Regions from separate parts of the Sphingomonas sp. 320_CC genome, predicted to be linked through region 3. Evidence: predicted binding sites of a transcription regulator. Region 3 holds the regulator's gene; each other region holds the start of a gene.

Region 1 (9,633 bases), on a different contig from region 3:
TCTTCCGCGCCTTCTCGCTCCTGATCCTCCAGGCCGAGCGCGGCCAGAACCTGCTGCTCGATCAGATGGAGCGCGACTGGCTCACCGGCGCGTTCAACCGCGCCGGCCTGGACCGCATCGCGCAGACCTTCGCCGGCCGCCATGCGCCGCGCACGTTGACGGTGATGATGCTTGATCTCGATCGCTTCAAGACGCTCAACGACACGCTCGGCCACGCCGCCGGCGACGCCGCGCTCCGCAGCTTTGCAGAGATCGCCCACGACGCCGTCGGCCGACAAGGCCACCTGATCCGTTGGGGCGGTGACGAGTTCGTCTGCGTGCTGCCGGACATCCCGACGGCGCACGCGACCATGATCGGCAACCGTATCGCCACCCGGTTCGCACAGGCCATGGCACCGCGCATGGCCACGCATGGCACGCTCGGGGTCAGCATCGGCGTCGTCGAGGGCGAGCCCAACACGCCGATCGTCGACCTCATCGCCGGCGCAGACCGCGCGATGTACCTCGCAAAGGGCGACCGCCGCCAACCGGCCATCTACATAAAGGCAGCCTGAGCCGCGAGTTTTGGATCGCCCCGAAAGGGCCGCAACGCCACGCGCGGCGTCGCGGCCCTGCACACTCAAGCGGCAGGCGGGTCCTTCTTCGCGGTCGGCTTGCCGAACCCGACGAACAATCGCTCCAACCCCACCGTAACCGAGTCCAGCACCTTCGCGAACTCCGGCGGCAGCGCGTTCGTCTCGCTCCGTGGCGGCTCCCGCGTCTCCCCGGCGAACGGACCATTGCCCTGAGGCCTGGTCGACTCCGTCGCCACGTCCGGCTCGACCTTCGACGCTGCCGGCTCAGCCTGTGCCGAGGACGAGGCAGGGGAAGGCGGGGCAGGGGGCGTCGGAGGCGTCGGCCGAGCGCTCGACTTCGCGTCATGCTTCGAGATCGCCGTCGCCGCGGCCATCAGCCCCGCCGCGATCATCTGGCGTCCGACCGGTGTCCCCATCTGTCGCGCGATTGTCGCAGCGATCCCCGCGAACGGCGCGCCGCCTTCATGCTTGCGACCCTCGTGCTTCCGGCCCTCATGCCTGTGCGCGTCATGCTTGTGCCCGTCATGCGCATGGCCCTCATGCCCAGCACTCGAGTGCCCCTGAGCCGCGGCCATCTCGGCCTCGCGCTCGCGCCGCTTTCGCTCGTCCTTCTTCTTGCCCATGTCGTCCTCTGTGCCATTCCGCTTCGGTGTGTACGAACAAGATAATACACCGATACCGGAGTGCAACCCCGGCGCCTTCGCCCCGTCCAGCCGCGACGGTCGATCAGTTGCCGGACCAGGTGCCAGGCAATCGCCACGTCACTTTTTGTGTCGCGTGGCTGACCATCGGCTTGCCGTCGAAGCCAAGCGCGGGTGTGTAGCGCGCATGCCGCATGATCGCGCTGCAGGCCGCCTTGTCGAGTTCGACCTCGCCGCTCGTCACCACGGGCCGGCAATCGGCAACCCGCCCGTCGAGGCCGATCGTCCACAGGACCGTCGACGTCCCCTGCGCACCCTTGCCGACGATCGTCCTCGGGTAATCGTCGGGTCCGATCCAGTATTCGGGCCGTGTCGTCGCCTTGGCAGGCTGGGCGATCTTCGCGCGCTCGGTCGGGTCGATGCCCCAATGCTTGGCCGTCGAATCATTGCATTTGGCCAGGGCCTCGAATGCCGCCTTCGCATTTGGCATCGCGAACGCCCAGCCCGACATCTTGTCCGGGGTGATGCGCAGCACGGCATCGGCGGGCAGCGTTTCGAACAGCGTGGCATCGACCTGCATGCGCGTCATCCGCTTGCCCGAAGCCTGGGTCGGATAACTCTCGTACCGGCTGTCATCCGATCCCCCGCCGACGATGCCGATCTTCGCCTGGCCCAGCCGCATCGTTACGCCACGATCATTGGTGTAGACCATCAGCTCGAGCGTCGACGCCAGCGGCAGCCGACGAAGCGCGAGAATCGTCTCCGCCTTGCCGGTGCCATAGGTGCGGCCGAGCATGCAGGCGGTCGCGCCATAATCGACGTTCCACTTGCTCGCCGGAGTCAACGGCGCGGCCGTGGGCTCCGCCAGCGCCGCAGCGGCGGCCAGCGCCAGCATCAGCGGCATCCGGAAATACTCGTCATCGCATCATCCCCTTGCACCCCGTCACGTTCGCCGGTTCTCCAAAATACGCCACCTGGTTGCAAGCCGCGTCGACGCCTTGATCGCCCGTCGCGCAATCGGCTGCGCAATCGATCGTCCCGGATGAACTGGCACCCGGCCTCATGCATTCCTATCTCTCCCACTAGTCTCCCGATCAGAACAGAAGTAGAACCAGCCTCATGCTGACCAAGATTTCCGTACGCGGCGCGCGCGAGCACAACCTCAAGGACGTCGACATCGACATCCCCCGCGACACGCTCACGGTGATCACCGGCCTCTCCGGATCGGGCAAGTCGAGCCTCGCGTTCGATACGATCTACGCCGAGGGCCAGCGACGCTACGTCGAGAGCCTCAGCGCCTACGCCCGCCAGTTCCTCGAACTGATGCAGAAGCCCGATGTCGACCACATCGAGGGCCTCTCGCCCGCGATTTCGATCGAGCAGAAGACGACGTCGCGCAACCCGCGCTCGACCGTCGCCACCGTCACCGAGATCTACGACTACATGCGCCTGCTCTGGGCGCGCGTCGGCATCCCGTACTCGCCCGCCACCGGCGAACCGATCGCCGCGCAGACCGTCAGCCAGATGGTCGACCGCGTCATGGCGCTCCCCGAGGGCACGCGCCTGTATCTGCTCGCCCCCGTCGTCCGCGGCCGCAAGGGCGAGTACCGCAAGGAACTCGCCGAGTGGCAGAAGGCGGGCTTCGCGCGCGTCCGGATCGACGGCACGATCCACGACATCGACGAAGCCCCCGCGCTCGACAAGAAGTACAAGCACGACATCGAAGTCGTCGTCGACCGCCTCGTCGTCGGCGGCGAGATCGCCACGCGCCTCGCGGAAAGCTTCGAAACCGCGCTGAAACTCGCCGACGGCCTTGCCTATGTCGACCCCGCCGACCCGGTAGAACCGCATACGCCAAAGTCCGAAATCCTCGGCAACAACGCCCCCGACGGCCGCATCGTCTTCAGCGAGAAGTTCGCCTGCCCGGTCAGCGGCTTCACGATCTCCGAGATCGAGCCGCGCCTGTTCTCGTTCAACGCCCCCCAGGGCGCATGTCCGGCCTGCGACGGTCTCGGCGAGAAGCTGCTGTTCGACGAAGACCTCGTCGTCCCCAATCACATGCTCAGCATCAAGAAGGGCGCGGTCGTCCCCTGGGCGAAATCCAACCCGCCGTCGCCCTACTACATGCAGGTCCTCGGCAGCCTCGCGCGCGAATTCAAGTTCGACATCGAGACGCCCTGGTCCGACCTCCCGCCGGAGGTCCAGAGCACCATCCTGCACGGCTCGAAGGGCAAGCCCGTCACGCTCACCTTCATCGACGGCAAGAAGAAATACGACGTCTCCAAGCCGTTCGAGGGCGTCATCGGCAACCTCAACCGCCGCATGCTCCAGACCGACTCCGCCTGGATGCGCGAGGAGCTGAGCAAGTACCAGTCCGCCGCCCCCTGCGAAGTCTGCGGCGGCGCGCGCCTGAAGCCCGAAGCGCTCGCGGTCAAGATCGCGATGAAGGACATTTCGTACGCAACCCACTTATCGGTGGTCGATGCTCTCGCCTTCTTCACCGACATGCCGCAGCATCTCGGCGACCAGCAGAACGCGATCGCTGAACGCATCCTCAAGGAGATCGTCGAGCGGTTGGGCTTCCTCAACAATGTCGGCCTCGATTACCTCAACCTCGACCGCACCAGCGGCACGCTCAGCGGTGGCGAAAGCCAGCGCATCCGCCTCGCGTCGCAGATCGGTAGCGGCCTTTCCGGCGTGCTCTACGTCCTCGACGAGCCCTCGATCGGCCTGCACCAGCGCGACAACGACATGCTCCTCAAGACACTCCGCCGTCTGCGCGATCTCGGCAACACCGTGCTCGTCGTCGAGCATGACGAGGACGCGATCCGCACCGCCGACTACATCATCGACATGGGCCCCGGCGCCGGCGTCCGCGGCGGCCAGGTCGTCGCGCAGGGCACGCTGAAGCAGATCCTCAAGTCGAAGGGCAGCATCACCGCCGACTATCTCAACGGCACGCGCGAGGTGCCGGTCCCAACCACGCGCCGGAAAGGCAACGGCAAGAAGCTCACCGTCCACAACGCGGTCGCCAACAACCTGCGCGGCGTCACCGCCAGCCTGCCGCTCGGCACCTTCACCTGCATCACCGGCGTTTCCGGCTCGGGCAAGTCGAGCTTCACGATCGACACGCTCTACGCCGCCGCCGCGCGCGAGCTGAACGGCGCGCGCATCGTCCAGGGCAAGCACGACAAGATCACCGGCCTCCAGTATCTCGACAAGGTCATCGACATCGATCAGTCGCCGATCGGCCGCACCCCGCGCAGCAACCCCGCCACCTACACCGGCAGCTTCACGCAGATCCGCGACTGGTTCGCCGGCCTGCCGGAATCGCAGGCGCGCGGCTACAAGCCCGGCCGCTTCAGCTTCAACGTCAAGGGCGGCCGCTGCGAGGCGTGCCAGGGCGACGGCGTGCTCAAGATCGAGATGCACTTCCTCCCCGACGTCTACGTCACCTGCGACGTCTGCCACGGCGCGCGCTACAATCGCGAGACGCTCGAGGTGAAGTTCAAGGGCCATTCGATCGCCGACGTGCTCGACATGACGGTCGAGGACGCCGCCGAGTTCTTCAAGGCGGTCCCCCCGATCCGCGACAAGATGGCGATGCTGGTCGAGGTCGGCCTCGGCTACGTCAAGGTCGGCCAGCAGGCGACGACGCTCTCGGGCGGCGAAGCGCAACGCGTCAAGCTCGCCAAGGAACTCTCGCGCCGCGCCACCGGCAACACGTTGTATATCCTCGACGAACCCACCACCGGGCTCCACTTCGAGGACGTGCGGAAGTTGCTGGAAGTCCTCCACGCGCTGGTCGAGCAAGGCAATACGGTGGTGGTAATCGAACACAATCTCGACGTCATCAAGACCGCCGACTGGGTCCTCGACCTGGGTCCGGAAGGCGGCGTCAAGGGCGGCGAGATCGTCGCCGAAGGCACGCCGGAGAAGGTCGCGAAGGCGAAGGGCAGCTTTACGGGGAAGTATCTGGCGCCGTTGCTGGAGAAGCGGGTAATTAATGGATAGCTCTTACGGCTATCCTGAGTTGGATAGGAAAGCGTCCATTACCGAAGTTCTTCGCTTCTCCCGCTGAAGTATGGCGTTTATGATTTTTGGACCCTCTCGAAGAAATGTTGCTATGGAATCAGAAAGGCCCAGCTTTTCCAACCATTCGCTGCCGGCAGACAAGTCTGCTAAAAACCGTGATGGCTCGTCCCGATCATGCGCGGTATCTAACCAAGCAGTGAATGTTTCATCGTTGGTCGAATTGCCGGGTATGTGCATTCCCTGGAGTAATGCCGGGTCGATCATTTTATCGATTGGTTTGAACCAGATACTACTACTTAATTGTTTTGGATATAATTTGCATAATGCGTAGATGAAGCCAAAGTCTTTGTTATGAAAATCGGAATAGAGGTAAATCTTTCCACGGGGGCCTTTGCCAAAAAAGAGCGTGGTGTAGACAGTCCTTACTTGGTGGGAAAGTTCCGTGAGGTCAGCTATTTCTTGAAGCTTGGAAGTCAACCTCGGGAGAACCCATTCCGTTTCAACTTTTTCTCTTGCCATATCAAATGCCATAGAGAGCGATGAATCGCCAAATCGATATGAAAAACTGTCTAGAAGCGCTGGAAAGCGACTATCATGATAGTTTACAGCAAATAGTGCTGCAAAGTATTCTTGAAATGACCTATGGACGAAAGTTAATTCCAGCCCGTCGGGTTGAAGGACATTTACACAATTCACCAAGTCGCTGACCAAATTTTCTCCGGTCACACCGCGTAGTTGCAGTCCGGTAGATTGGCGTACAAAGCGAACTGCTGCATCTGAATGTTTTACCGCTACATCTTCGGTTAGCGTATATTTTTCGTCCAGGTACGACGTCACACAAAACGAAGATACGCACCGCCGAAAAATATCCCTTGTCAGACCAGTTTTTGTTTCTCGGTTGAACTGAGATTTAAGGGCGTCGTGTCGCTGAAAAAGAGTGTCAAACGCTTGGCTATAGAATGCATGCATCTTTGTCGGGATTTCTGCAAATTCTTCGAAGGTGAGCATCATTATTGTGCAGAGTAGCGGTGACGACAGGAACGACTCGTGCGTCGACCACAAATCGGCCTTTACCCGATCAAGGAACCGGGATTTTACACCACTGTCGTATCTAAAAGAATTGATCAGATCAATTGCCATTGGCTTTGTTAATGGCAGAACGCTAGCACGATAAAATCGCTCCCAAGACTCGAATCGATGGCTCGGTCGGGAAGAAACTATGATGGCAGTCTTTGGATGAAAGCCCTCAAACCTTAATATCTCTTTCTCGACCCAGTTTGCTGTATCATCTTTCAGTTCATCAAAACCGTCCAATATTACCGCAAAAGCTCCCGCTTTCAGACCAATTGAGAATTGTTCGGCGGTGATTTTTGAGGCGTCGACGCGCATTGCCTCTATGATTAGGGCTTCTAATGTTGTCGCTGGTTCAGCGTTAAATCGCCGAAGTTCGATAAAAAGAGGTAACAGCCCAGACTTAGTGTCTGATATTTTGAGGGACATATATTTCATAAGCATGCTCTTGCCGCCGCCTGCTAGGCCGGTGACGATAACGCGCGCATTAGGCCTAATGCCCTCAATCAAAGTATCGTCGGTAAATTTTTTGTCGCCGATTAGTACATCGACATGAATGTAGTTATCAAGAACTGGAAGTGGGACGTATGGGTTCAGGAGAGTCTTGTACGTGCGGCAACGTTCATACGAAGACTGGATAAAAACCTGAAATCCGATTCTAAATTCAGCGATTATAAGGTCACGGGCATCCTTAGTTTTATCGGTAAGGTACGCTAATATCTTTTCAGATGACTTATCCAGTGCGGAGTCAGCCATTTTTATTGCTTGGGCGCCAGCTGCTGCCATTATTGCTGATGAGGCCATAAAAACTCCAGTATCGGGCCGTGCGACCCCTATAGCTATGTCGATGGTCGAGTTAGTTTGTTACAAAAGCTAGGGCGTTATATTCTTTAAATCTGCTTGGCAGCGCGGATTTTAAATGTTCTGCCTTGGTATAGCGTTATTTTGCCCAGTCTCAGGAGGTTGGGGGGCGTAAGCGTTGTGGTCAAGCCCTTCGCTGGAACACGCCGACAGCCTAGTTTGTTAAATCGAGCGCAACCACATAATGGATCTAACGATGACCAAGCCTCACCCGCACAAGCCTGCCCCCAGCCCCAAGCCAAATGCCAAGACGTTCGGCATCAACGCGCTGTCGATCGGGGCCGCGGCGATCGGTCTCGGGGGTGCGTTGCTGGCGGTGTTCCTGCGCTCGAAGGCCAACCCCGCCGAGCATGCCGCGCCCGATCTCGCACTCGACAAGCCCCGCCCGGGTGCGACCGATCGCGCGCCGGACGCCTTCCGCCCCGATCCTACGGCCGTCCCCACCAAGGCCGAGCGCGAGTCGCTCCGCCCCGCCACCGGCCCGGCCCCGTCGTTCGCCGCGGATCGCGGCTCGACGCTCGGCTGAGGCGCCTTCCTGATCCTCCCCCGCAAGGGGGAGGTGGCTGGCGCTTGTCAGACGGAGGGGGAGGGGGCGAAGACGCAGGTTCCGTGTCCTCCCCCTCCGTCACCTGCGGTGCCACCTCCCCTTGGCGGGGGAGGATGAGGAGAGCCGGACGGCCTAGGTCTATCCCGACGCCACCCCTTCGCTCCGTCACCTGGACTGGTTTCGACGGGTACTCTTTCGGGCAAGAAAGCCTGTTTCCCCGCGAAGGCGGGGATCCAGACTGGGCTCCCGCCTTCGCGGGAGAACAAGGAGGGCGTCGGATCGCGCTAACGCGTGTTCGAGATCGATGAGCACTGGTTCCATCACCCACGCCACGCCCTCAACCCCCTTCCGTCATCCTGACGAAGTCAGCACCCAGAGCCAAAAGCGCCATACCTCGTAACCCTGGGTCCTGACTTTCGTCAGGATGACGGTAGGGCTTTAGGACGAGGCCACCCCATAAAACCGCTGTCCTACACACCCCGATCCGGCATACCTGATCGGTCCTCTCCGCAACGAGGATCAATCATGGCGAACGCACCCACCTCGGCCGACCCGCCCCCGTGCTACATCGCAACGCGCGCCATCCCCGCCCCCAGGCCGCGCTACGAACCCCCGATCCCCGACCACCTCCCAGACGCAGTCCGCCACGTCATGGCTTGGCAAGCGCATGTCGACGCCGGCCGGATCGGCACCCGCATGCCGGTCTCGCCCGAGATCGCCGCCAACCGAGACCGCTGGACCGCGCTCGCCCGGACCATGCGCAAGTGACCGCCGCTCTCCAGGACCAGGGTGTCAACGCGCCGCCCATCGACTCCTTCACGCGGCAACATCGCCAGCGCATCGACGGCTGGTCCCCCGAGCGCCAGCGCGGCTTTCTCGAACGCATCGCCGAGGGCGCCACCGTCGACGAGGCGACCGCCAGCGTCGGCCTGTCGCCACGCGCCGCGTACAGCCTGCGCCGCCGCGCATCGGGTGCGGCGTTCGCGCTCGGCTGGGACGCCGCCAAGCTCGTCGCGCGGCCGATCGTCGCCGAGGCGCTGTTCTGCCGCGCGATGGTCGGCCAGATCGAGCGTCTTACGAAGCCCGACGGTGACGTGATCGAACGCCACCGCTTCGACAACCGCCTCGCCATGTCGCTGCTCGCCCGGCTCGATCGCCATGCCGAGGAGAGCGAGACCACCAACGCCGCCGCCCGCCTGATCGCGACCGAGTTCGACGCGTTCCTCGACCTCGTCGAGCGCGATGCCGGCCCGGCGCGCGCCGGCCTGTTCCTCGGCGAACGCGTCCGCTCGACCGAAATAGGGGAAGGGCTGGCGCCGATCGTCGCGCTCGCCCGCGCCGACCGCTGGCTTCGCAGTAACGCCGGCCTCGCGTCGGAGATCGACGTCGCCGATCTCGATCCCGCCGCCCGCGCCGGCTGGACCGCCGAGCAATGGGCGCGCGCGGAGGCCGCCGGGCTGCTCAGTCTCGCACCCGAACCCGCTCAGAAGCCTGTGCCCCCGAAACCTGCGCCCGCCAAACCTGCGCCAGCGTCTGCACTTTCTGCACTTCCGGACGTCGAACCGGGCGGACCCGACGGCGAATGCCCGGTCTGGTGGGACGAGTTCACCAGTGCCTGGCGCACCCGCTTCCCGCCGCTGAGCGACTTCGACGAAGGCAATGGCGGCATTTTCGGCGACGACGGTTACAGCCGCGAATGTTCCCGGGAGGAGGCGATCATCCTCGATGCGCCGTACGACCGAGAGACCGCCGAGCGCGTCGTCGTCGAGGGCGCCGACCGCGACAGCTGGTTCATCGGCTATGCGGTGAGCTGCGGGCTCATCGAGGATGAAGAGGTCGACGCGGTCGCCGCGACCGATATCGCGCGCGTCGCTGCGCTGGCCCGCAATTTCGACCCGGATCG
Region 2 (9,633 bases), on a different contig from region 3:
CACCGCTGTCGGTCGCAACCACGGGCAGGCCGCTCGCCGCCGCTTCGAGCAAGGTCAGCCCGAACGGTTCGTTGAGCGCCGGATTAACGAAGACGCCGCGCCGGGTACGGGCATGGGCATAGACGGCGGCGATATCGTCCGGTCGGTGCTGCTTCGGATAGGCGACCTTGCCGTACAGGTCATAACGGTCGATCAACTGGAGCAGTTCGGCGATGTTGTCGCGAATCTCGGGCTCCAGCGTCGCACTGTCGTCACGCGTGCCCGCCAGGATCACGAGGTTCGCCGCGGCCTGAAGCGCGGGTGACCGGCCGTACGCGTGGACAAGTGCCGCAAGGTTCTTCTTGGTCACCGGGCGCGCAATCGCGAGGATTACCGGCTTGGCGGGATCGTCGAGGAACCGGTTTATCAGCGCATCAACGCGAGCATCGGTGCCACAGTTCGCGAACTGCTTGAGATCGCTACCCGGCGCGAACACGCGAATGCGGCCGGGATCATATGCATCATAGTCGGCATACTGGACTTCGGCCTCGTCACGCGACGACGCGATGATCGCAGCCGCCCCGGCGATGGCTTCTTCCTCGATCGCGATCCGGCGATCGAGACCCGCGGTTTCCGCGCACTCACGATCGAACGCGGCCAGCTTCACCCGACCGAGCGAATGTGCGGTGAACACATAGGGGATGCCGGTGCGCGCGGACACACGCGCCGCGATCAGTCCGGCATCGGCATAATGCGCGTGCATGACGTCGGGCGTGCGATCGAGCGTCGCGATATGCGCCACCAAAGCCTCGACCAGGCTGCCATGCTCGGTCCACAGGTCTTCCTTGACGAGATACGCATCGGACGCGGTCAGCAATCGGACGATACGCGTTGTGCCGTCGATCGTCTCGATCGGCTCGGCATAGCATTCCGCATACGCCGCATGATGGAATGCCCGGGTAACGATTTCCATCCGGTCGATCGCCGAATTGCGGCCGCTGGCAGCGACGAGATCGAGAAGGTACCGGATATGGCCCCCGGTATCCGCGGTGATTCCGTATTCGACGTCGGTTGCGCGTAAACACCCCTGCAACGCGATATGTAGTACGAACACCCTTCCCCCGTTCATCTGCAATTCACGTAAGGAACCGCTCACGGGGTTGCCGAGTTCCGGGCCGATGATACTTTACATGCCGGTATTGACGCAGGTTATTACGTTCCCTGCGACGCCTCGTTCGCTCGGTGATCGATCGCTGTGAGAATCGCTCTACTCACCTGGGCCTATCCTCCTGAAAAGAGCGGACTTACTCGCGCCGCGCGCGAAATCGCGCAGTCATTGGCACAGTCTGGCAACGACGTCCGTGTCTTCACTATGGACCGTCGCGAAGACAGCCACGACGGCCGGGTTACGGTCATCGGTTGCGGTCTGCGCGAGGGATCGTTCGCCGCGCGCCTCCGGAAGATTGCGGGTATCGGGCACCTCGTCGCGCCGTTCGCGTTCCGCCGAGCGGTTGCTCGCGAGCACCGACGCGAGCCGTTCGACGTGGTCGAGGCGACCAACTGGTATGCGCCAGGACTGGCGATCGCACTTACCGGCCCCGCGCCGTTGGTGACGCGAAACTCGACCCCGGCAGCGACCTCGGCCGAAACGGTAACGAGTCTGCGCGACCGGTTGGATCGGCGCGCGGCGATGCTTGCGGAGCGGGTCGCAGCGCGCTTCAGCAAGGCACTGATCTCGAACACGCAGCTTCACGGCGAGAAGATCGCCCGGTTGTATGGCGTCGAAGCGCCGGGACCAACCGGGCATCACGCGGTCATCGGCCTCAGCCTGCCGCCGGAGATCGTGGCCCGAGGAACGGCCGCAGCCTATCCCGACGATATCCCCGAGGACCAGTCGATCGAACTGCTGTTCGTCGGGCGGGACGAACATCGGAAGGGATTCGATGCGCTCATCATGGCGCTGCGGATCCTCGCCCGGCGCGCAGATGCCGGGATGCGCAATTTCCGCCTCACGATCGTTGGTGTCCACGCGGACGATTTGAAGGCGCTTCCGTCCACCGCACGCACCAGGCTGCGCTGCCATCACCGTGTCGACGAACCGACGTTGCACGACCTGATGAGTGCGGCCCACGTCATCGTCGCACCCTCGCGCTACGAGAGCTTCGGGCTGGTGTACCAGGAGGCGATGATGTTCGGCCGACCGGTCGTCGCCTGCGCCGAGGACCCGAGCGCGCGGCTGTTCATTGGCGAGAGCGGTGCCGGATTACTGGCCAAGGCCTGCACCGGCGACGACCTCGCCACGCAGATCCAGCGGCTGATCGAGGACCCGGCCTTGCGCGCGCATTACGCCGCGGCGAGCCGGCGTGCGTCGGGGATGTTCACGCGCGATACCCTGTCCGCGCAGACGAGCGCGGTCTATCGCACCGCGATCGGATCGAAGGGGGCGAGCAGCAACGCCTCGTCCTCCGGCCTGCCCGCGCCGGTCGACATCGCCTCGTAGATCCGCGTCCGCTCGCGCACCCGCTCGCCATCAAGCCGGTGTTCGAGCACACCGGCCAGTGCCAGCGAACTCTCGACGAACGGCACGACCGGGCGCTCGTGGACGCGGCCGGCAAAGCGGATATCGCTGCGATTGAGGCGGTACTGGATGTCCGGATAGGACGCGGACTGCACCCCGTCGACGAGGTTGCGGCGCGACACGCCGAGCGAGCGCAACTCGTCGCGATCCGCCGCCGCGACCAGCCAGCCAAGCGCGTCGAGCAAAGCGCCGTCGAGGCGCTCGTCGGTATCGATCTGCAACACCCAGCGGGTCTGCAACGCGTCCTGGAGCCTGTTCCGCTGTGCGGCAAAATTGTCGGCGAGAGGGTGATGGGCGACCTCCACCCAAGGAATACGCGCTGCGAGATCGCTTGCTTCGTTTGCCGAGCCGTCGAGCAGGACGACGATCTGGGCAAACGCGGTGCGATAATCGGTCGCGATCTCGACGATGTCGTTGGCGTCGGCGGGCCGCGCCATGATGCCGAGCCCTATCGCGTGCGGCACAGTCGTCGCGGGAGCCGAATGCGCTTGGGCAGGACGGTAATCGGGGGGAAAGCGCACGTCGCCCTTCGCAACAGCGACCGGCTCCACCTCGAACCCGAACCGCCACGCCGCGTTCCGCAAACCGGCTGGGTCGAGCATCCAGCGCTCCGCAGGATCGCGCTGTAGGTCGACAAGCCCGCTTCCCAACCGCGCGACGATCTCGTCGGCAACCGCACCGACCTCGCTCACGTCGCGGACAAGCAGGCGGCAGTGGCTACACTCGAACCAATCCTCGCGCACGAGCCAGTCCCAGTTCCCACAGATCGAGCATCGCAATCGCATGGCTCCGGCAACCCGCGGCGCCAAGGACCGGTTCCCCCGCTGCGACCGGCACCCTTCCGATCTAACCTACCGCCGTCATCCCGACTTTCGTCAGGATGACGGCCGAGCCGCTCAATACCCGAACGTATGCGCCAGCGTCAGCAGCAGCCAATACAGCCCACCCGACAGCAGCATCGCCACCGGCAGCGTCATCACCCATGCAAGCGCCATGTTCATGACCGTGCGACGCTGCAGCCCGGCGCCATTCGCAACGCTCGCGCCCGCGACACCCGACGACAGGATGTGCGTGGTCGACACCGGCATGCCGTATTTCACCGCCAGCAGGATCGTCGCCGCCGCGACCAGTTCGGCCGACGCGCCCATGCCGTAGGTCAAATGCGTCTTGCCGATCCGCTCACCCACAGTGACGACGATCCGCTTCCACCCGACCATCGTCCCGAGCCCGAGCGCCAGCGCGACGGTCACCTTCACCCAGGTCGGGATATAGCGAGTGCCCTGTTCGAGCCCGCTATTATAGCTCTTGAGCGTCGTGATCTCCTGCGCGGTGAAGCGGCTCTGCGCGGACTTGTCCTCGGCGATCAGCTTGGTCGTATCGAGCACGAGGTACATGTCGTTGCGCAGGTTCGGCGTCGCGGCAGCCGGCACCTTGCCCAGCGACCCATAGCTTTCGATCCGGCTCGACACGTCGTCCGACAGCGTCGCCAGCGCGCCATAGATGACCGGGTCGGCGACATGCTTACTCTTCAGCGCCTTGGTGACCTGCGCACGCGAAGTCGCAACGTCGGCGGGCGCGCCGTCGGCATGCGCGCGGTAGGCGGCCGATGCAGCCTGCGCCGACTGCACGAATGCGGGCATCGCGCTCTCGGGCATCGTCCGGTTCAGTGCATATGCGGTCGGTGCGCAGCCGATCAGGATGAGCATGATCAGCCCCATCCCCTTCTGCCCGTCATTGCTGCCATGCGCGAAGCTGACCGCTGTGCAGGTGCCGATCAGCAGCGCGCGGATGCCGCGCGGTGGCGGCGTCTGGCCCTCGGGCGCCTCGTACAGCTTCTTGTCGCGCAGGAACCGCTTCATCACGAGCAGCAGCAACAGCGCGCCGACGAACCCGACGATCGGGCTGAACGCGAGTGCGGAGAGCACCTTCCAGACCTGCACCATGTCGACGCCCGACGTGCCGTCCGCGCCGCCGCCATTGATGATCTGGTTGGCAAGGCCGACGCCGAGGATCGAGCCGATCAGCGCATGGCTCGACGAATTGGGCAGCCCGACCGCCCAGGTCGCGAGGTTCCACAGGATCGCCGCGAGCAGCAGCGCGAAGATCATCGCGAACCCGCCGACGCTGCCGACGTTCAGGATCAGGTCGACCGGCAACAACGTGACGATCGAATACGCCACCGCGCCCGACGACAGCATCACGCCGAGGAAGTTGAAGAACCCCGACCACACGACCGCGAGCGGCGCGGGCATCGAATGCGTGTAGATGACGGTGGCGACCGCGTTGGCGGTGTCGTGGAACCCGTTCACGAACTCGAACCCGAGCGCGATCAGCAGCGCGAGCGCGAGAAACGCGAACGCCCCGCCCGCCAGGCTCTCGCCGACCTGCGCGGTATCGAAGGCGATGCTGAACCCGGCATAGGCAAGCCCGCCGATCAGCACGGCGAGGAATATCCAGCGCCCGGACGGATGCAGCGCATGATCGAGCTTGGGACCGGTATGCGGCGCAGCGGTAGCGCTCGAATCAGCCGTCACCGCATCGGGTGCAAATGTGGAGGTTGCCATAGGAATGTGCAGTCGGCCCTTACGATGACAATCTTATGACAGATGTAAATCAAGCGATCGTTCGACCCTATTTGGGACGTCGCTCTCTACAATCCTCCCCCGCCAGGGGGAGGTGGCTGGCCCTCGCCAGACGGAGGGGGAGGCAGAGGACAACGTGCGTTCCGTGTCCTCCCCCTCCGTCGCTTCGCGCCACCTCCCCCTTGCGGGGGAGGATGTTCGGAACCGACTTCGTCGGACGTGAGTAAGTTAATTCACCGAGCTTCACCGATGCTCGCGAGCTGCATGCCATTGCGGCCGAACAAAGTGACCATCTTCACGTCCGCATCCGCGGTCATCTCCTTGCGGCATTGCTGCGCGTCGGCGAGCGCCGCGAGGCCAACACCGTGCGATTGGCAGGCGCCGACGATTGCCGAACGCAGCCGGCGCTGGAACGCGGTGCGCCCGACATCGCTGGTCAGGTCGAGCCCGGCGCGCGACACGCGCACCGATACCGGGTCGCGCCCGGAACTCGCGGAAGCACCCGTGGAAAACAGGCAAGCGCCGACGATCGCCGCCGAAGCGACGCTGATGAAAAGCTTCATGATGATGTTCCTCAAATGGTCCTGCGGTCCGCAAGGCTATGCCTGCGGGCGACGGCGCCAGCGCGTCGGGACACCTTTCTGGGTGCGGCATCTCCGACGACGAACCACGTCGCTGCGCATCCCCTACCCGTGATTCGTTACGCTCGCGCGACGGTTTGGCGACGGTCCGACGACGCGCCGAAACTCTAGATGAGGCGTTAGGTCACATCCCCGGATATCGCTCGAACGCAGGCAGAGCGGCCACATCCGCCATCCACGCCAATCGGTCGGCCACCTGGATATGCGCACCCGGCGCGACCGCCTCGGGATCGTCCAGCGTACAGGATTGCACGTCAATGATCCCCGGCAGATACGCCGCATTGGTATAGAATAGTCCCGTCCCGCACCGTCCGCAGAATTGACGCCGACCGCTTGCCGACGATTCATACGTCACCGGATCGCCCGAGATGGTCACCTGTTCGGATCTGAATGCGATCCAGCCTACCATCGGCGCTCCCGCGCTTCGCCGGCAATCGCCGCAATGGCACAGCGCGTGATGCTCGGGCTCGCCCTCCGCGACATAGCTGATCGATCCGCAATGACATCGTCCCGCCAGCATGCCCGCCTCCCTCTATGTTCTCAACTTGTTCCACGTATCGTCGAACCGCGCAAGTCATACCCGCTTGCCCCATCGCCCCCCGTTCCCTACCTGTTCACCGGTGAACCAGATCGCCCAAACGTCCGCGCCGCAAGCAGAGCCTCCCTATCTGCGCGGTCTCAACCCGCCGCAGCGCGAGGCGGTGCTGACCACCGACGGGCCCGTCCTGATCATCGCCGGCGCCGGCACGGGCAAGACCGCGGCGCTGACCGCACGGCTCGCGCACTTGATCTTCACCAAGAAGGCGTGGCCGTCGGAGATCCTCAGCGTCACCTTCACCAACAAGGCCGCGCGCGAGATGCGCGAGCGCGTCGGTCGCCTGGTCGGCGATGCGGTCGAAGGGATGCCGTGGCTCGGTACCTTCCACGCGATCGCGGCCAAGATGCTGCGCCGCCATGCGGAACTGGTCGGGCTCCAATCGAACTTCACGATCCTCGATACCGACGACCAGCTGCGGTTGTTAAAGCAACTGATCCTCGCCGCCGACATCGACGAGAAGCGCTTTCCGACGCGCAGCCTCGCCGGGCTGATCGACCAGTGGAAGAACAAGGGCCTCGTCCCCGCGGACATCGATGCGGGCGAGAGCGAACGCTATGCCAACGGTCGCGGCGGCGAACTGTACCAGCAATACCAGGCGCGGCTGATCGCGCTCAACGCGTGCGATTTTGGCGACCTGCTGCTCCACATGCTGGTGATCCTGAAGACGCACCGCGACGTGCTCGCGCAGTATCAGCAGCGCTTCAAATACATCATGGTTGACGAGTATCAGGACACCAACTCGTCGCAGTATCTCTGGCTGCGGTTGCTCGCGCAAGAACGCAAGAACATCGCCTGCGTCGGCGACGACGACCAGTCGATCTACTCGTGGCGCGGTGCGCAGGTCGAGAACATCCTGAAGTTCGAACGCGACTTCCCGGGCGCGAAGGTGATCCGCCTCGAACAGAATTACCGCAGCACGCCGCACATCCTCGGCGCCGCGTCGGGCGTGATCGCCAACAATGGCGGACGGCTCGGCAAGCAGCTCTGGACCGAGCGCGACGTCGGCGAGAAGGTCAAGGTCATTGGCGTCTGGGACGGCCCCGAGGAAGCGCGGCGGGTCGGCGAGGAGATCGACATCGTCCGCCGCTCCGGCAAGTCCTTGGACGAGGTCGCGATTCTGGTCCGCGCGCAGCACCAGACGCGCGAGTTCGAGGACCGCTTCATCGCGATCGGCATGCCGTACAAGATCGTCGGCGGCTTCCGCTTCTACGAACGCGCCGAAATTCGCGATGCACTGGCGTACCTCCGCGTGGTCAACCAGCCCGCGGACGACCTCGCCTTCGAACGCATCGTCAACGTTCCCAAGCGCGGCCTCGGCGACAAGGCGGTCGCGCGCATCCATCAGCTCGCCCGCGCCACCGGCACGCCGCTCACGACCGCCGCCGCGCGCATCCTCGACACCGACGAATTGACCGGCGCGGCGAAGAAGTCGCTCGGCCGACTGGTCGGCGACATCGCCCGCTGGCGCGACATGGCGACCAGCCTGCCGCACGCCGAACTCGCCCGCCAGTTGCTCGACGAGAGCGGCTACACCGCGATGTACCAGGCCGAGAAGTCGGTCGAGGCGACCGGCCGCCTGGAGAACCTCAGCGAGCTCGTCCGCGCGATGGAGGAGTACGACTCGCTCGGCGCTTTCCTAGAGCATGTCAGCCTCGTGATGGACAACGAGGGCGGCGCGCAGGACCCGCAGGTCACGATCATGACGATTCACGCCGCCAAGGGCCTCGAATACGACACGGTCTTCCTGGTCGGCTGGGAGGAAGGCCTGTTCCCGTCGCAGCGCTCTTTGGACGAAGGCGGCGTGAAGAGCCTCGAGGAGGAACGTCGTCTCGCCTATGTCGCGATCACGCGTGCACGCCGACTTGCGGTGATCATCCACGCTGCCAATCGCCGCATCTACGGCCAGTGGAACTCGTCGATCCCCTCGCGTTTCGTCGCCGAACTCCCCGCCGAACACATCGACACGGAAACCACGATGTCCGGCGGCGCGAGCCTCTGGCAGGCCAATTGGTCCGACCGCGCCGATCCGTTCGCGGACGTCGCGCGCGGCACCGGTCGCGGTCCCGGCTGGCAGCGCGCATCAGGCACCGGCAGCACCTTCTCCACCAAACCCGCACGCGTCGTCGAAAGCCGCTCCAGCGCGATCAGCCTCGGCAACAAGGGCCGCGACGACCTGTCGCTCGGCATGCGCGTGTTCCACCAGAAGTTCGGCTACGGGCTGATCGCCGAGATCGAAGGCAACAAGCTGGAGATCGATTTCGAACAGTCGGGCCGCAAGCGCGTAATGGACAGCTTCGTGACGCTCACGCCCTAACGACCTGAGGAGAAGGACGGATCAGCCGGCGGTCTGATCGGCGAGCGAGAATATCCGCTCCATCACCGCCCATTTCGGCCCGGTCGCGTCGATCGGCTTCTGATACACGTCCATCGCCGTCTCCCAGGACGCGACGACCGGCTGCAACGCCGGGTCGGCCGCGCATGGAAAATCGTCTTCGACCTCGGCGATCATCACGAGCCGGTCGGCGATCTGCCAGATCTCCATCTCTCGATACCCCCGCTGGACGATGTCGCGCACGACCTCGGGCCACACGGCGCCCGGCGCGTGGCGTTCGCGATAGGCGGCGATCAGGGCTGCGTCGTCGACGAGGTCCAGCGCGGTCACGATGCGATACGTCACGGAAACTCCTTCGATACGGCGTACTCCCGCGACAATAGCGTCGCCGCCCCTTTTCAAAAGTCACTTTGACTAATAAAACCAACAAAACGCACAACGACGCGCAGGAGATGGAATGAGACTGTCCGGCAAGACCGCGGTAGTGACCGCGGCGGCACAAGGCATCGGCCGCGCCACCGCAGAACGCTTCCGTGACGAGGGCGCACGGGTCTTTGCGCTCGATCGTGATGGCGATACGCTGCAGGCGATCGACGGCGTCGAACGTCTGGTCGTCGACCTGCTCGACGCCAGCGCGATTGCCGCGCTGCCTGCCGCGATCGGCGATATCGACATTCTGGCCAACGTCGCCGGCTTCGTCGCGGCGGGCGATATTCTCCAGGGCAGCGACGACGACTGGATGCTGTCGTTCGACCTCAACGTCCACGCGATGCACCGCATGACCCGCGCGTTCCTGCCCGGCATGCTCGCGCGCGGCGGCGGTGCGATCGTCAACATGAGCAGCATCGCGTCGAGCGTGAAGGGCATCCCCAACCGCTACGCCTACGGCGCATCGAAGGCGGCGGTGGTCGGGCTGACCAAGG
Region 3 (9,633 bases):
GCTCTCGTCGCGCCCGAGCAGGTCGAGCACATCGAAGATCCCCGGCGACGTCTTGCGTCCCGTCAGCGCGGCGCGAAGCGGCTGTGCAACCTGGCCGAGCTTGACGCCCCACGCTTCGGCCACGCGCCGTACCGCGCCTTCGAGCGCCTCCGTATCCCACGTGGCGAGCGCGTCAAGTTCGGCATGGGCATTGACCAAAATCGCACTCGCTTCACCCTGCAAAAGGCTCGCCGCGGCGTCGTCCATCGCCAAGGGCCGTTGGCTGAACAAGAAATTCGACCCTTCGGCCAACTCATTCAGGTTTGCGGCACGCGGCTTCAGGACGGGCATTGCGCGAGTCAGAAGATCGAGTCCGCCGGTCGGCAGGTCGTGGCCAAGGCGATCGGCGGCGAGCTGTGCCAGCCGCGCGTCGTCGGCTTCGCGGATGTAGTGGCCATTGAGATTCTCGAGCTTCTTCAGGTCGAAGCGCGAGGGCGACTTGCCGACGCCCGACAGATCGAACCACTCGACTGCCTGTTCGCGGCTGATGATCTCGTCGTCGCCGTGACCCCAGCCGAGCCGGAGCAGGTAATTGTCGAACGCCTCGGGCAGGATACCCATCTCGTCGCGGTACGCTTCGATGCCGACTGCGCCGTGACGCTTCGACAGCTTGGCGCCGTCGGGGCCGTGGATCAGCGGGATGTGCGAATAGATCGGCTCGGGCCAGCCCATCGCGCGGTAGATCGGCAACTGGCGGAACGCGTTGTTGAGATGATCGTCGCCGCGGATGACGTGCGTGACGCCCATGTCGTGATCGTCGACGACGACCGCGAGCATGTAGGTCGGCGTGCCGTCGGAGCGGAGCAGGACGAGGTCGTCGATCTCTTCGTTCTTGACCGTGACGGCGCCTTGCACGCGGTCCTCGATCGTGACGGCGCCTTCCTGCGGCGCGCGCAGGCGGACGACATGGGGAAGGCTCGGCGCTTCGCTTTCCGGGCGATCACGCCACGGGCTGCGGATGCGCAGCGGCTTCTTCGCGGCCTGTGCCTCGGCGCGCATCGCGGCAATCTCGTCGTTGGTCATGTAGCAGCGATAGGCATGCCCATTTGCCACCATCTCGTGCGCAACCTGTGCGTGGCGCTCGGCGCCCGCGAACTGCATGACGACGTCGCCGTCCCAGTCGAGCCCGAGCCAGCGCATCCCGTCGATGATCGCGTCGATCGCCGGCTGGGTCGAGCGGACCCGGTCGGTATCTTCGATCCGCAGCAGGAATTTACCCCCGTTCGCCTTTGCGAACAGCCAGTTGAACAGCGCTGTGCGCGCGCCGCCAAGATGCAGGAACCCCGTCGGCGACGGAGCGAAACGGGTAACCACGGGTGCGGCCGAATTGGCGGTGCCCGTATCAGATATTGCGCCCAACCGCGGGTGCTCCCAGACTGATGAAACGATGGAGAAACGATGGCCATGACAGCCGTCGCCGCCCCTAGCATGCGTCCTTGGCGGCGACAAATGGGCGTGCCGCGATGGGGGGCCGTCGTCGAGCTTGCCGTGGAGCGCGGGGGCCTGGCGGTCGAGCGCTGGCTGGAGGCGGAGCGCGACCAGTTGGTGCTGTGGCTGCCGGTGATGCTGGGGAGCGGGATCGCGTTGTGGTTCGCTTTGCCGGACCCGCCGGCGTGGTGCGTGGCGGTGCTGCTGCTGGTGGCGAGTGGGCTGACTTGTCTGGCCGTGGGGCAGGGCGGGCGTGCGGCGCGCTCGCTGGCGATTGGTCTGCTGACGGCGGGGCTCGGTCTTGGGTTGATCTGGGCTCGGTCGGAATCGGTGGCACGACCGGTGTTGGGCGGCCCGACGATCGCGAGCTTTTCGGCCAAGGTGGAGGCGATCGAGCCGCTGGTAGCGCGCAAACTGGTGCGGCTGACGGTTCTCCCACTTGGTAAAGGTGTGGAGACTGATGGGCAGCCGGTTGCCTTGCCATACCGAGTCCGCGTCAACCTCGCGGAGGCCGATGCGCCCAAGCTGCTCGGGACCGGGGCAGTCGTGCATTTGCGCGCCCGCCTGATGCCGCCACCTTTGCCAGCGGTGCCGGGCGCCTACGACTTTGCCCGGGTCGCGTGGTTCGGCGGAATTGGCGCGACCGGACGCGGTTTCGCACCGGTGGTCGTAACGACGCCGAGCGAATCGGGCGCGGGCATACGCGTCGCGCTGTCGCACCACATCGTTTCGCGGCTGGACGGCAGCGCAGGCGGCATCGCCGCCGCCCTAGCAACGGGTGACGTCGGTGCGATCAGCGAGGACGATTCGGAGGCGATGCGCCGGGCGGGGCTCGCGCATCTGTTGTCGGTCAGCGGGTTGCATATCACCGCAGCCGTGGCGGCGACGATGCTGATCGTGTTGCGGCTGCTGGCGCTCAGTCCGTGGCTGGCGCTGCATGGGCGCCTGCCGTTGATCGCCGCGCTGGCGGGTGCGGCGGCGGCGATCGGCTATACGTTGCTGACCGGCAGCCAGGTCCCCACGATCCGATCCTGCGTGGCCGCCTTGCTCGTGCTGGCCGCGCTGGCGATGGGACGCGAGGCGATGACCTTGAGGCTGGTCGCGGCGGGGGCGGCGTGTGTCATGCTGGTCCTGCCCGAATCGGCGGCGGGGCCGAGCTTCCAACTCTCGTTCGCGGCGATCACCGCGATCATGGCGCTGCACGAACATCCGGTGATCCGCGCGTTCTTCGGCCCGCATGACGAAGGGCGGGGACGCAAGCTGGCGCGGGGTGTCGCATCGCTGCTGCTCACGGGGCTGCTGGTCGAATTCGCACTGATGCCGATCGCGGTCTATCATTTCCACAAGGCGGGGCTGTACGGCGCGTTCGCCAACATCGTCGCGATCCCGTTGACCACGTTCGTCGTGATGCCGCTGGAGGCGCTGGCGCTGCTGCTCGATGCGGGCGGCTTCGGCGCGCCGATCTGGTGGCTGGTCCAGCGCTCGCTCGATGCGCTGCTGTGGCTCGCGCATATCGTGGCCAGCGCTCCCGGCTCGGTGCGGTCGTTGCCCGCGATGCCGACGGCGGCGTTCGTGCTCATGATTGTCGGGGGGATTTGGATCGCGCTGTGGCGGACTTGGTGGCGTCGGTTGGGTATTCTGCCGCTCATGGTCGGCGCGATCTGGGCGCTGACCACGCCAGCGCCTGACGTTCTGGTGACGGGAGACGGTCGCCACGTCGCGGTACGAACCGCGGCGGGGCTGGCAATGCTGCGTGACCGGGCAGGCGACTATACGCGCGACATGCTCGCCGAGAATGGCGGGGTGGACGGCGAGCCGCTCCTGCTCGCGGACCAACCCGATGCCCGGTGCAGCCGCGATCTGTGCGTCACCGATATCGCCGCGCGTGGGCAGATGTGGCGGATACTTGCGACGCGCAGCGCCTATATGGTTCCGATTGCTGAGTTCATCGCCGCCTGTCAGGGCGCCGATATTGTCGTCAGCGAACGCGGTCTGCCGAGACGGTGTGTACCGCGGTGGTTGAAACTGGATCGTCGTGTACTCCGGCGTACGGGGGGCGTCGCGCTGACCTTGGGGAGCGGGACAGTCGTGACCATCCTGAACGCAGGTGATCGTCACCCTTGGCGCGATCCGCCTCTCCTCGAACGCACCGCGCATTCGTTCAGGCCGCGCTATGACCGGTTTCACGGTACTGCGCCGGCGTTTCGTGCCAGCCGAGGCCGTCAAAAGTAGAAATGTTCACGTGAAGGCGCACAGTTGCGAAGGTGATGCGATTCGGGAGACCTTCACACCTTCATGAACGATGAGCCGACGTCGGTTTTTCCGTGGTCTGCGAAGACAAATAGACGCCAATCTAAGCACCACATCTTCGCGCCTTTGCGCCTTCGCGTGAACAAAATCATCCGTCATCACCTGCGATCGCAGTGCGAAGAATTTGTTCACGCGGAGACGCGGAGCCGCGGAGAATTTTGATACGATGGATGAATCGGGCTGGCTATTGTTCAGTCTCACTACCGAAGGCATTGGAACAGCTTCATCCCTCCCCGAACGCAACACCTCCGCGTCTCCGCGCGAACCAATTCTTCGGCTGCGCGGGGGGCAGATGGCGATATGTTCGCGCAAAGGCGCGGAGGCACAGATATTTAGGGTTCGAGTCGAGGTCGCGCTTATGCATCGAAGCGGGACAGAGTCTTCCGGACGCTTGGCGGTCTTTGCTTGGGCATATCGAAGAACTGTCTCGGACAACTCCGAGTACATCGCTTAATTTGCCGATCAGACCGGTCGCTGTCGCTAGCGGGAGAGAGCGACTTGGCTCACCAGCTTGAGCGGGCACTTTTCCTAAGCAGCTAAAACAGAGACCGGCCTGCGCGATGATAACGCAGGTCGGTCTCCGCGACTCAGTCGTAGCGGCGGAGGATGCCGGAGAGTTTGCCTTGGACGCGGACCTGGGCGGGGGCGTAGCGTTGGGGGTCGTAGGCTCGGTTTGCCGGGTCTAAGCGGACCATGGCGCCTTCGCGGCGGAAGTATTTGAGGGTGGCTTCGCTGTCTTCGATCAGCGCAACGACGATCTCGCCGTCTCTCGCCGTTTCGGTGCGGCGGATCAGGGCGTAGTCGCCGTCGAGGATGCCCGCTTCGACCATCGAGTCGCCCGAGACTTCGAGAGCGTAGTGTTCGCCGGTGCCGAGCAGCGCGGCGGGGACGGCTAGCATGGTGCTGCCTTCGAACGCCTCGATCGGGACGCCGGCAGCGATGCGGCCGTGGAGGGGAATCTCGATGACGTCGTTGGCCGGTTGCGGGGTCGCGGCGGCGGGAGCTGCCTTGACGTTCGATGCCTTTGACGGCGCCTTTTTCTCCGCACGTTCGGGCATGCGCAACACTTCGAGCGCGCGCGCGCGGTTCGGCAGGCGGCGGATGAAGTTGCGCTCCTCGAGCGCGCTGATCAGACGATGGACGCCCGACTTCGATTTGAGGTCGAGCGCGTCCTTCATCTCCTCGAACGACGGCGAGACGCCGGTTTCGTTGAGGCGATCGTTGATGAAGCAGACGAGTTCGTGCTGCTTGCGCGTGAGCATGGCGGTTCTCCGTCCGGAACAGACTGGGAACTTCTATGGAACATAACTAACGCCGTCAAGCGTCCGTATCACGCGATTACGAGGATTTCGGCCGATTCGCCGGTCCTCGCGACGGGAGCGTTGCCGGGGCGGACGATGAGGCAGGTCGAGCGGGCGAGTGTCAGCAGCATCGAACTGTCCTGTATCGTCGAGGCATAGGCTTTCCCGTCGCGCAGTTCGGCGCGGAGATAGTCGGTGCGGGCGTTGTTGGCGGGCAGGTCTTCGCCGAGCAGCGCGTGGGTCGACTGGGGGAGCGGGTCTCTAGCGCCGGCCATGTGCGCGACGACGGGTTTGACGAACAACGTCGCGGTGACGAACGCGGAGACCGGATTGCCGGGGAGGCCGAGTACCATCATCTCGCCGATCCGGCCGGCCATCATCGGCTTGCCGGGGCGCAGGGCGATCCGCCAGAAGTCGATGGTGCCGCCGGCGGCTTCGATTGCCGGGCGGACGAGGTCGTGGTCGCCGACCGACGCGCCGCCGGTAGTGACTAGCAGGTCTGCCTCGACGCTGGCGAAGGCTTCGCGGAGGATCTCGAGATTGTCGGGGAGGATGCCGAGGTCGATGATGTCGACGGGCATGTCGGCGAGCATCGCGGCGAGCATAATCCCGTTCGATTCGGGAAGCGCGACGCCGTCGGTGGTCGAGCCGGGGGGGACGAGTTCGTCGCCGGTGGCGGCGACGGCGACGCGGACGCGGCGGTTGACGGTGAGGCTGCCGTGGCCGCCGGTTGCGGCGACGGCGATGCGCGCGGGGCTGAGGCGATCGCCCGCGGCGATCAGGCGGGTGCCGGTGGAGAAATCGAGGCCCTTGCGGCGGGTGTTGCGGCCGAGCGTCGGGGGGCCTTCGCCGGCCAGGATCAGGGTTTCGCCATCACGCTGGGCTTCTTCCTGGACCATGACGGTGTCGGCGCCGTCGGGCATTGCGGCACCGGTGAAGATGCGGGTGGCTTGGCCGGGGGCGACATGGCCTGCGAAGGGGCGGCCGGCTGCGCTTTCGCCGATGACGGTCCAGGGGCCGGGGAGGTCGGCGTAGCGGATCGCGTAGCCGTCCATCGCCGAGAGGTCTGCTGCCGGTTGCGTGCGGCGGGCGAGGATGTCCTCGGCGGCCCAGCGGCCGGCGGCTTCGCGTAGCGTCACGGTCTCGTGGCCGACGCGGGGGGCCATGGCGAAGAGGCGGGACTGGGCTTCGGCGACGGGGACTAGGGTCATGCTTTTGGCTCTGATATTACGTGGTTTTCCTGCTGGAAGTGCAGGAAGTTCACACGCTGGGAGACATTTGGCGGGTGCGGTTCTGAGATTCAGGTTTGGAACGGTCTCGTCCGGTAGAAGGTCCGGCGGGAGGGGGTGAGTTTTGGCGTATCTGGCGCTTTGCCATGGGTTTGGAACGTAGGACAGGTGTTGTTGGGGTTGCGGCAGGACGGCGGGGCGATCGGCGCAGCCACTGCCTCGAGGGGCGGGAGTCCAGTCTGGGTCCCCGCCTTCGCGGGGAAACAGGGTTGGGCGGGGCGGTCGCGTTGAATTACCGCGGCTTTCCCAACTGGGCCCCGGCCTTCGCCGGGGTGGTGTTGATAGTGCTCCACTGTTTTCTCCGCGGCCCGACGCGGAGTTCGGGATAGTCGTCGATCACCTCTTCGCACGCTCGGCCAGCGCGGGTTCATCGCTTGCGGGGCTTTGTTTGGGGGAAAGAGACACCAGATCAGCATGATGACACGCAATCAGCCTCGGGCGAGAGACAGGATCGGGGCGGCGGTGGGTGCTGTCCTGTTGCCGGGGGTGCTGGGCTATGCCCTGCTCAATGGGCTGGTGGTGCCGATGTCGGCGGCGGTGAGTGATGCGTTGAAGGTGTTCGATGCGGCGCCGCGTCCGCCACCGCCGCCCGAGGAGAAGGTGAGGCCTCGGCCTTCGCCTAGCCGGAAGCCGGAGGGGGCTGCGTCGCCTCCTAATTTGAAGTCGAAGGCTACCGAGGTGGTGGCGCCGCCTCCGGTGGTACCGGTTGTGGTGCCGCCGCCTGTCGTGGTTGCGGAGAAGGCTGGAGTGGGGGCGCAGGCGACGGCGGGAGCTTCGGATATTCGCGGGCCGGGGACCGGGAGTGGGGGGATCGGCAATGGCACCGGGAGTGGGGGATATGGCGATGGCGACGGCGGGGGTGGCGAGGAGACGCCGCCGCGGTGGCGAAAGGGGCGGTTGAAGGATTCGGATTATCCGGATGACGGTGCGGAGACCGGGATCAGAGGGCGCGTATTCGTGCGGTACGTGGTTGAAACCAATGGGCGCGTGTCGGGGTGTCGGGTGACTCGGTCTAGCGGGAGCCGGGAGCTTGATGCACTGACCTGTCGGTTGATCGAGCAGCGGTTTCGGTATGACCCTTCGCTGGATGCGGCGGGGCGACCAGTTGAGTCTACGATCGTCGAGAGCCACGACTGGTCTATCGATGATGACTGAAAGCTAGGCGCGTTCTGCTTGGCTTGCCCTCACCCTCGCCGCCTTTGGCGTCTTTCCCTCTCCCCTTTGGGGCGAGGGTTTTGTTTTAGGCGGTCCAGTCGCCGGATTTGCCGCCGGACTTTGCGCGGACGCGGATGTCAGTGAGGACCATGCTCTTGTCGATCGCTTTGGCCATGTCGTAGATCGTCAGGAGCGTTACCGTGGCAGCCGTCAGAGCTTCCATCTCGACGCCTGTCTTGCCTTCGGTCGAGGCCGTGGCGGTGGCGGTTACGCCGGTTTCGTCGACGACCAAGTCGATTTCCACCTTCGTGAGCGGGAGCGGGTGGCAGAGGGGGATGAGGTCGCTGGTGCGCTTGGCGGCCATGATGCCCGCGACGCGCGCGACAGCCAGGACGTCGCCCTTTTTCGCGGTGCCGGCGCCGATCGCTGCGGCGGCTTCGGCGGACATGGTGATGCGGCCGGAGGCGATGGCTTCGCGGGCGGTGACGGCCTTGCCGCCGACGTCGACCATGCGGGCCGCGCCGGCTTCGTCGATATGGGTGAGGCCGGTCATCCCACCAGCGCCCGTGTAGCCGCTTCGACATCGTCCTGGCGCATGAGCGCTTCGCCGATCAGGAAGCAGTGGATGTCGTGTTCGGCCATCGCGTCGAGTTCCGCGCGCGTCGTCAGGCCGCTTTCGGCGACGAAGGTGCAGTCCTTGGGCGCCTTGCCGACGAGGTCGTAGGTGCGCTGGAAATCGACCGAGAAGTCGCGCAGGTCGCGGTTGTTGACGCCGATCAGGCGCGACTTGAGCCTCAGCGCGCGCTCCATCTCGTGCGCGTCGTGGACTTCGACCAGCACATCCATGCCGCATTCGAGCGCGGAGGCTTCGATCTCGGCCATCTGGATGTCGTCGAGTGCTGCGACGATGATCAGGATGCAGTCGGCACCGATCGCGCGCGCCTCGGTCGACTGCCATGGGTCGACCATGAAGTCCTTGCGCAACACGGGGATCGAGACGGCGTCGCGCGCCGCGGTCAGATAGGCGTCGGAGCCCTGGAACCACTTTTCGTCGGTCAGCACCGACAGGCACGCGGCGCCGCCGGCTTCGTAGGCGCGAGCGTGGGCTACGGGATCGAAGTCGGCGCGGATCAGGCCTTTCGAGGGACTGGCTTTCTTGACTTCGGCGACCAGCGCGTAGCCGGTCTTGGCGTCAAGCGCGGCGCGGAAGCCGCGCGGCTTCGACATGCGGGCGATGCCGGCGTCGATGTCGGCGAGCGAGGTGGTTGCCTTGCGCGCGGCGACTTCGGCGCGCTTGGTCTCGAGGATACGGTCGAGCATGGTCATGTCAGTAGGCGATCCAGCGGGCGAGCAGCGCGTCGGCGCTGCCGGTGTCGAGGGCGGCGGCGGCCTTGGCCGCGCCGTCGACGAGAGTGGGGACGGTGCCGGCGACCATCAAGGCGGCGGCGGCGTTGAGCAGGACGGCGTCGCGGTAGGCGCCGGTCTCGCCCTTGAGCAGGTGGCGGAGCGCGTCGGCGTTGTGGTGCGCGTCGCCGCCGCGGATGTCGGTGATGGCGTGGCGGGTGAGGCCGGCGTCTTCGGGCGTGACCTTGCCGGGGAGCGCGACGGTGCCGACCGAGGCGACGATGCTGGGGCCGGCGCCCGACAGTTCGTCGAGGCCTTCTTCGCCGGAGACGACGAGCGCGGCTTCGGTGCCGAGCTGTTCGAGGGCTTCGGCGTAGAGCGACACATAGTCGGGGCGGGCGATGCCGATGAGCTGGCGGGTGGTGCCCGCCGGGTTGGCGAGCGGGCCCATCAGGTTGAAGATCGTCCGCTTGCCGATGCGTTGGCGGATCGGGGTGATGCGCTTCATCGCCGGGTGGTGGTTGGCGGCGAAGAGGAAGGCGATGCCGATCTCGTTGAGGCTTGCCTCCGCGGTGGCGCCGGCGCGGTCCATGTCGAGGCCGAGGACTTCCAGCGTGTCGGCGGCGCCGGCCTTGCTGGAGGCGGCGCGGTTGCCGTGCTTGGCGACGGGGACTCCGCACGCGGCGACGACGAGCGCGACGGCGGTCGAGACGTTCAGGGTGTGGTGGCCGTCACCGCCGGTGCCGCAGACGTCGATCGCGCCGGCG

What was found. The regulator LexA, encoded in region 3, represses DNA repair genes until DNA is damaged. The targets are predictions, from matches to a motif close to GTTCCNCNCTTGTTCT.
Region 1: uvrA (excinuclease ABC subunit UvrA) is a predicted target of LexA. The motif match lies at 2,313-2,328, and genes of this name have one in related genera.
Region 2: AC59GX_RS06025 (ATP-dependent helicase) is a predicted target of LexA. The motif match lies at 6,317-6,332, and genes of this name have one in related genera.

The regions. Positions count from the first base shown of each region.
Region 1 covers NZ_JCAWAE010000001.1:575,984-585,616, forward strand. The annotation lists gene AC59GX_RS02590 (GGDEF domain-containing protein) at 1-554, shown strand, start outside; gene AC59GX_RS02595 (hypothetical protein) at 620-1,198, opposite strand; gene AC59GX_RS02600 (energy transducer TonB) at 1,302-2,111, opposite strand; gene uvrA (excinuclease ABC subunit UvrA) at 2,336-5,230, shown strand; gene AC59GX_RS02610 (NACHT domain-containing protein) at 5,240-7,126, opposite strand; gene AC59GX_RS02615 (hypothetical protein) at 7,380-7,709, shown strand; gene AC59GX_RS02620 (hypothetical protein) at 8,256-8,498, shown strand; gene AC59GX_RS02625 (hypothetical protein) at 8,495-9,633, shown strand, end outside.
Region 2 covers NZ_JCAWAE010000001.1:1,291,529-1,301,161, reverse strand. The annotation lists gene AC59GX_RS06055 (HAD-IIB family hydrolase) at 1-1,093, opposite strand, end outside; gene AC59GX_RS06050 (glycosyltransferase family 4 protein) at 1,235-2,479, shown strand; gene AC59GX_RS06045 (glycosyltransferase family protein) at 2,395-3,342, opposite strand; gene AC59GX_RS06040 (inorganic phosphate transporter) at 3,454-5,121, opposite strand; gene AC59GX_RS06035 (UrcA family protein) at 5,373-5,702, opposite strand; gene AC59GX_RS06030 (GFA family protein) at 5,905-6,300, opposite strand; gene AC59GX_RS06025 (ATP-dependent helicase) at 6,410-8,692, shown strand; gene AC59GX_RS06020 (L-rhamnose mutarotase) at 8,714-9,055, opposite strand; gene AC59GX_RS06015 (SDR family oxidoreductase) at 9,168-9,633, shown strand, end outside.
Region 3 covers NZ_JCAWAE010000004.1:529,243-538,875, reverse strand. The annotation lists gene gltX (glutamate--tRNA ligase) at 1-1,398, opposite strand, end outside; gene AC59GX_RS18045 (ComEC/Rec2 family competence protein) at 1,489-3,699, shown strand; gene lexA (transcriptional repressor LexA) at 4,365-5,039, opposite strand; gene AC59GX_RS18035 (molybdopterin molybdotransferase MoeA) at 5,108-6,289, opposite strand; gene AC59GX_RS18030 (energy transducer TonB) at 6,830-7,522, shown strand; gene moaC (cyclic pyranopterin monophosphate synthase MoaC) at 7,608-8,075, opposite strand; gene trpC (indole-3-glycerol phosphate synthase TrpC) at 8,072-8,848, opposite strand; gene trpD (anthranilate phosphoribosyltransferase) at 8,850-9,633, opposite strand, start outside.